Linked DNA regions of Prochlorococcus marinus str. MIT 1214. The protein of the gene in region 2 interacts with the protein of the main gene of each other region in a pairwise test. Links are inferred from orthologs where the notes say so. Each region holds a gene or a part of one and is shown on either strand. Other genes may lie near its edges.

Region 1 (3,458 bases), 230 kb from region 2 along the record:
CCTATATTAAAAATGTCAGTAGATATCAAACAACCTAAAGCTGTAAAACCCGATGCGCTACTCCCTAAAATTGCTATACGGTCTTTATCAGCCTTACCAATTGCAATCAATGATTGAGCTGCCTTAGTGCAATCCAAAACATCAATTACTCCCCAATTGCCTCTCAATCGATCTCTATATTCCCGCCCAAAACCAGAAGAGCCTCCATAATTAACATCGACAACCGCCCAACCTCTTGATGTCCAAAATTGCACCTCTAGATCCAATCCACAACGAGCCATACCAGTAGGCCCGCTATGACTTTTCACCAACAAAGGAGGTAACGATATTTGTCTATTAATAGGTGGATAATACCAAGCGTGAACATTCTCTTGATTCGATCCGATAAACCAAAAAGATTCGCCAATACTTATTTCCGTTGGATCCAAGCAAAATGAAGAGGCAAGAGTATGTTCCCAACTTTTAGCTAATAAATCTAGTTCAAAAATCCCGTCAGAAATTTCTGAACCACTGGCAATTGCCACAAGTCGATTTTGATTCGAATGAAGACCTGAGAACTCAATAAAAGGCAGATCAAAAGTCTTGATAAATCCATTTTCTTGAAATAAAGCTAAAGTCCAAATTCCTTCCTGAGCAAAAGCTCCAACAACATCATCCCCCACACATGAAAAACTCGACATCCCTAGGACCCATTGAGGGAAAGCAATTTCAGCCTTAATAGTCCATTTATTCTGGAAAATAGTAATTGAATTATTAGTAATATCAGTTTTAATCTGCGTTATATTCCACCAACCACTACTATCTTCAGCGACAAAAAGATGACCTGAATCGGACCAAATGGGGTTAAAAAATGATATTTTTTCTGTGCATTTTAAATATTCATTATTAAAATTTACAATATTTATGATATTTACATTCTCATCCAATTTGGCTAATTTTAATTCATTTAAATCCCAAGGCATTGAAGTATTTGACCATTCAACCCATGCCAACTTTCTATCTTTAGCATTCAGAGCAAGATAACCTAGTAATCCCTGAGATGAATAAATAAATTTTGGATATTGATCATTTTTTTTTAGAGAAAAAGAAACTATATGATCTCCTTCTTCATTTTCCATCAATCCAATCCAAATATTTTTTTCAAGGTCAATTACACCACCTGCGAGAAAAAAATTATCTTTTTTTGTCAGACAAATTGATTCTATTTTAGGTATGAATTTAAAAGAAGAAGAGTTTTTATTTTTTTCCTCATAAGACCAAGTTCTCATCCATAAGCAGTTGTCTTTTTTGTCGACCCAAGTCAATATCAGATCTGATCCATCGAGATTAGCTGTTAAAGGAGCACCACCATATCCATGGATTTTTGTCCTTAAATCACTTGGATAAGGTGTTAACTCCTGAGGTAAAACGTCTTTTTGTCCCCAAGGTCTAATTAAAGCTGTAGTTCTTCCCTTTTCGTTTGGTCTTTGTTCTAACCATAAAACCCAATCACCTATGATCCGAGGCTCTTTAAATATGGGGGCTTCTCCATAAACTTTTTCAGCATGCAAGATTCTCATTGTTTTGTTCTTCATTGATGTTGAGAGTCAATGATTAATTCACTAATAGAACTTAAAACAAAGTAAAGTGTAAAAGTTGTTGTCTTAAGACTCCTTTGGCTGGCAGTTTTGCTCAACTTGCAAAAAATGCAGAAAAAAAGAAGCCCTCAATTTCAGTTTCGAAAGAACCTGTCAAGAATCCCCCTTTGAAGGTGTATCAACTGGGACATGAGGCTTTAAGAACTCCAGCTAATCGTATAGTCAAAGTTGATGATTCAATACGAAAGTTAGTGAAAGATATGCTCATAACTATGTATTCTTCAAAAGGTATTGGTTTAGCAGCACCTCAAGTAGGAATACAAAAGAGATTATTAGTTATTGATTTAAATTTTGAAGATCCAAATGCCCCACCCATGGTATTTATAAATCCTGAGATAACTTCATCTAGTGCAAGCTTAGATACATATGAAGAAGGTTGTCTAAGTATCCCTGGCGTTTACCTTAATGTTTTACGACCCTCCTCAATCAAATTAAGTTATCGAGATGAAATGGGTAGACCAAAGAAAATGAATGCAGATGGTCTAATGGCAAGATGCATTCAGCACGAAATAGACCACCTAAATGGTATCTGTTTTGTTGACAAAGTAACTGATGAAGAAGAACTGAAAAAACAATTAAATGAGAATAACTTCAATCAAAGTGATGTAATAAAAGAAACAACTTGAAAGATTAATGTCAATTCAAACTATAAAGAATCTCATTAGGTTCTTATTATTGGTCTTTCCTCAAATTCAATGACAACAATTTTTGATAAAATTCTTAGCGGTGAAATTCCTTGTGATGAGGTTTTTAGTGATAACAAATGCCTAGCTTTCAAAGACATTACCCCTCAAGCACCTACTCACATTTTAATAATTCCTAGAAAACCTATTCCAAGTCTGCAAGAAATAAAAAAAGAAGATCAAGAATTACTGGGTCACTTACTGCTAAAAGGGACCGAAATTGCCAATGCTGCTGGCTTAGAAAGTTGGAGAACCATAATTAATACGGGAGAAGAAGCAGGTCAAACAGTATTTCACTTACATATTCATATCATTGGCGGCAGAAAATTAAGTTGGCCACCAGGGTAAATTTTGAATTTCCATGATTTTTTATCAGTACACACGATTGCCTTACTGGCTTAGTTACTGACTCAGTTTCACCCATCAATGCGCTATAAAGTATTGAATTAATAGCTTTCGATGAATTCCCCAACTGCTACAGATAAAAACAGCATTATTAATAAAGTAAAAACAAATTCACAAGATTTTTGGTTAAGTCTTAGTGAGGGCCAGCAATCGATTTTAAAAAAAATATGGTCAATATTAACTTACAAATGGCAATGGCAGATAATTCTGAATGCCCCTTTTTTGGTTGTTTGGGTATTAGATCAGACCATACCTGCAGTTCACTCTTTTGATATGCAGCTTATTTCTTCGCTACCAATACCAATGATAATAAAAACATATTTGGGTTTTAGCTAACATATAAAAATTAATGACTTTGATGAGTTTATGCTCTGAAATAAGCCTCAAATTAACTTAAAAAGAATAAGTTAACCTTATTGCTAATCAAGTACTTAGTGACTTTGAAATAATCAAATTAATATGACCTCATCAATTTCGAAAGCTCAAAAAGGACTAGTAAGCCAACTTATTAAATTAAGAAAGCTTACTCAGCCATATTTTCTACCTTATACAAAAAATAATGGCTGGCTATTTGTATATTTATTGCTAGCTTTACTATTTTGTGTAGGGGGAATAGTTCTATTTTTACTAACAGGTTTAATGAGCCTGTTAGCCAACGTAGCTCCAGAGATAACAAACCAATTTTTAGGAGGTGTTCAAAACTCCTTACAGGTCATATGGGATGGTCCTTCAG
Region 2 (3,823 bases):
TTGAGCTGTTTGTTCAACAATGATTCGAACTTCTTGGTCAATAAGACTTTTTGGAAGTTCAACTTCCAGCTCATTGACCAAAGCGGCAAGAAGGGAGTCTTGGCGATTTTTTGCTTGTTTTCTATCAGTATCTTCTTTAAGCCTCTTCTCCAGATCCGCTCGTAAGTCAGTCATATTTTCTTTATCACTTGCTTGCTTGGCAAATTCGTCATTTAGTTCAGGTAATTCTTTGATTTTTAAATCTTCAAGACTGACTTTGAATTCAGCTTTTCTCCCTTTTGCATCTTCTTGATGATAATCCTTGGGAAATTCACAATTTAATGTTTTTTTATCACTAATGTTCATTCCAATCACACCCTCAATGAATCCAGGTATCATTCGGCCTTCTTCAAGTTCTATTTCTATTGAATCCGCGCTTCCTCCTTCAATTTCGCTTCCATCATCTGAGAAATTTCCTTTAAAGCTTAATAGGGCAATATCTCCTTTTTTTGCGGCACGATTAGTAACAGGGACCTTAGTTGCTAATTGAGTTCGGGATTGCTCAATAAGTTCATCTACTTTCTTGGGGTCAAAGCTTAAATTCTCTACTTCAGCAGTTAGACCTGAAGATTTTTTTAAAGTTGGGATTGGGGCAATATCAGTTTCAAGTTTTAATTTAAGAGATTTTTCAGGGTTGAAATTCTCCAAAATAGTTTCAAAGCCATCCTCGAGTTCTGGCTCACACAAGGGTTCAATTCCTTCCTGATCTAATGTTTGTGTCCAAACTTTTTGCAACAGTGATTCTAATGCAGAGGCTTGTATCCTTTTGACTCCAAGTTGCTGCACTACTACTGCTTTTGGGACTTTGCCTTTGCGAAAACCTGGGATTGAGATAGATCTGCTGAGTTTGCTTAAAGCTTCGTCATAACTATTTTTACATCGATCTGCGGGCACCTCTACCTCTACAGCAATTCTGCTATTAGGTTTCGAACTGGTTTTTACTTTTAATTTGGCAGCACTCATTGAAACGGAATTCTCAAATTTGGTTAGCGTAAGAAAGCGTTAATTCACTTCCAAAGCTATTGTGGCCTAAAAAGCATCGAAAAATTTGTTATTTGTTGATTTTTCCAATAAGAAAAAATTTTTTGTTAAACCTTTTAATTTTCTTCATCAAGTTTGAACCCACATTCTCTTCTCCCAAATAGACCTCTTACAGTTGCGATTCTAGGATCGAGTGGAGCTGTAGGTAAGGAATTATTGGCTTTACTTGAAGAGAGATCTTTTCCTATTAAAAAATTAGTTTTACTAGCCTCTCATCGATCCGCAGGGGAGATTCAGACTTTTTGTGGAAATGAGTTGAAAGTTGAAGAGACAACTAAAGACAGCTTTAAAAATGTAGATTTAATTTTAGCTTCAGCTGGTAGTTCAATATCTCGGAAGTGGAAAGATTCAATTCATAATTCTGGAGCTTTAATGATTGATAACTCAAGTGCATTTCGAATGGACGAGAATGTTCCTTTGGTTGTTCCTGAAGTCAATCCTGCCGATGCAAGTAAACACAAAGGTTTAATTTCTAATCCTAATTGCACGACTATTTTATTAGCGTTGGTTCTATCTCCATTGACCAGACATATTCCTATTAAAAGGATAGTTGTCTCAACCTATCAATCCGCCAGTGGTGCAGGTGCCATGGCAATGGAAGAATTAGAAAAATTAAGCAAAGAAGTTTTAGAGGGAAAAACTCCAAACAGTAAAGTTCTTCCTTACTCCTTGGCATTTAATCTTTTTTTGCATAATTCACCTTTGCAATCGAATAATTATTGCGAGGAAGAAATGAAAATGGTTAATGAAACCCGAAAGATTCTAGGAGATCCAGAACTTTCTTTGACCGCAACATGTGTCAGAGTTCCTGTTTTTAGGGCCCATTCTGAAGCAGTAAATATTGAATTTACAAAGCCATTCCCAGTCAAAGAAGCATATGAAATTTTGGAATCCTCACCAGGAGTGGAGATACTTGAGGATGTGGAAAACAATCGTTTTCCTATGCCACAAGATGTAACTGGTAGAGACCCCGTATCTGTAGGTCGAATAAGGCAGGACATTAGTAATCCCAATGCTTTGGAACTATGGTTATGTGGAGATCAAATTCGCAAAGGTGCGGCACTGAATGCTGTGCAAATTGCTGAACTTCTTTTGCCGAAACAATCATGACTAAGTCAGCTTTATTATCACCAGCACCTTTTGGAAGATTACTAACGGCAATGGTGACTCCCTTTGATAAAAACGGGAAAGTAGATTTTGGTCTGGCTGCTGATTTGGCAAATTATCTAGTAGATCAAGGTTCAGATGGAATCGTTGTATGTGGAACTACAGGAGAATCTCCGACTTTAACTTGGCAAGAACAGCAAAAGATGCTGGAAACAGTAAGAAACTCTTTAGGCTCTAGAGCTAAAGTTTTGGCTGGAACAGGGAGTAATTCGACCTCTGAGGCAATTGAAGCGACAAAGGAAGCAGCTAATGCAGGCGCTGACGGGGCATTAGTGGTTGTTCCTTATTACAACAAACCACCGCAAGAAGGATTAGAAGTTCATTTTCGTGCTATCGCTAATGCGGCTCCACAGTTACCTTTGATGCTCTACAACATCCCAGGGCGGACAGGCTGTTCGATATCACCTATCATTGTAAGTAAGCTTATGGATTGCAGCAATGTAGTCAGTTTTAAAGCTGCAAGTGGAACAACAGAGGAAGTGACTGAATTAAGAAACTATTGTGGATCAGATTTGGCTATTTATAGCGGTGATGATGCTTTGGTTTTACCAATGCTTTCAGTAGGGGCAGTAGGTGTTGTAAGTGTTGCAAGTCACTTGGTTGGCCCAAATATGAAGAAAATTATAGAGAGTTTTTTAGAAGGTAAATACGCTGAGGCACTTTATTTGCACGAGAAACTACAACCTCTTTTTAAATCACTTTTTGCAACCACAAATCCTATTCCTGTTAAAGCGGCACTTCAATTAATTGGTTGGTCTGTTGGACCTCCTCGAAGTCCTTTAGTCTCTTTAAACAGCAAAATGAAAGAAGAACTCTTGAAGATACTCTCTTCTTTGAGATTGATTTGATTCATTCCCTCGTTTCCGAGTGGATTTAACTTTCATTTAAGTAACAACCAAGTTTTTTACATACATTTTTCCATGACATCAAGTTCAATGAATTCTCAAGTTTCAAAAAATATTCAATCTCAAGCCCCCTGTTTGAGGATTATTCCCTTAGGCGGCCTCGGAGAAATCGGAAAAAATACTTGTGTATTTGAATATGGTGACGACATAATGATTCTTGATGCTGGTTTGGCGTTCCCCACTGATGGGATGCATGGTGTAAATGTTGTCATGCCAGACACTACTTATTTGCGTGAAAATCAAAGTCGAATAAGAGGTTTAGTAGTAACTCATGGACATGAAGATCATATTGGTGGGATTTCTCATCATTTAAAGAAATTCAATATTCCAATTGTTTATGGTCCTCCCCTTGCTATGTCGATGCTTAGGGGGAAAATGGAGGAAGCAGGGGTTGCTGATCGGACAACGATACAAGTATGTGGTCCTCGAGAAGTTATTAAAGTTGGACAACATTTTTCAGTTGAATTCGTAAGAAATACACATTCAATTTCTGATAGTTATTCCTTCGCAGTTACTACACCAGTGGGAGTAGTGTTTTTCACTGGTGATTTTAAATTCGATCATACTCCTCCTGATGGGCAGCCTGCTGATTTGGCCAGAATGGCACATTATGGAGATAAAGGTGTTCTTTGTCTTCTATCTGATTCAACCAACTCTGAAGTTACAGGGTT

Evidence for each region.
Region 1: the proteins of O5639_RS07105 (region 2) and def interact in binary tests that used the Escherichia coli proteins (3 or more experiments, as listed by UniProt). The link is inferred for Prochlorococcus marinus str. MIT 1214 from one-to-one orthologs.

The regions. Positions count from the first base shown.
Region 1 is NZ_CP114777.1:1,480,911-1,484,368, reverse strand. The notes cover bases 526-3,458. They hold def (peptide deformylase), read left to right. Parts: upstream 526-1,654; coding sequence 1,655-2,263; downstream 2,264-3,458. Other genes in these bases: O5639_RS08150 (ABC transporter ATP-binding protein/permease), read left to right, coding at 3,185-3,458; O5639_RS08155 (hypothetical protein), read left to right, coding at 2,780-3,061; O5639_RS08160 (histidine triad nucleotide-binding protein), read left to right, coding at 2,333-2,668; O5639_RS08170 (alpha/beta hydrolase family protein), read right to left, coding at 526-1,574. In the rest of the region: more of O5639_RS08170, read right to left, coding at 1-525. UniProt on the Escherichia coli protein: Removes the formyl group from the N-terminal Met of newly synthesized proteins. Requires at least a dipeptide for an efficient rate of reaction. N-terminal L-methionine is a prerequisite for activity but the enzyme has broad specificity at other positions.
Region 2 is NZ_CP114777.1:1,249,662-1,253,484, reverse strand. The notes cover bases 402-3,172. They hold O5639_RS07105 (aspartate-semialdehyde dehydrogenase), read left to right. Parts: upstream 402-1,155; coding sequence 1,156-2,190; downstream 2,191-3,172. Other genes in these bases: O5639_RS07095 (ribonuclease J), read left to right, coding at 3,168-3,172; dapA (4-hydroxy-tetrahydrodipicolinate synthase), read left to right, coding at 2,187-3,095; tig (trigger factor), read right to left, coding at 402-1,002. Also shown: more of tig, read right to left, coding at 1-401; more of O5639_RS07095, read left to right, coding at 3,173-3,823.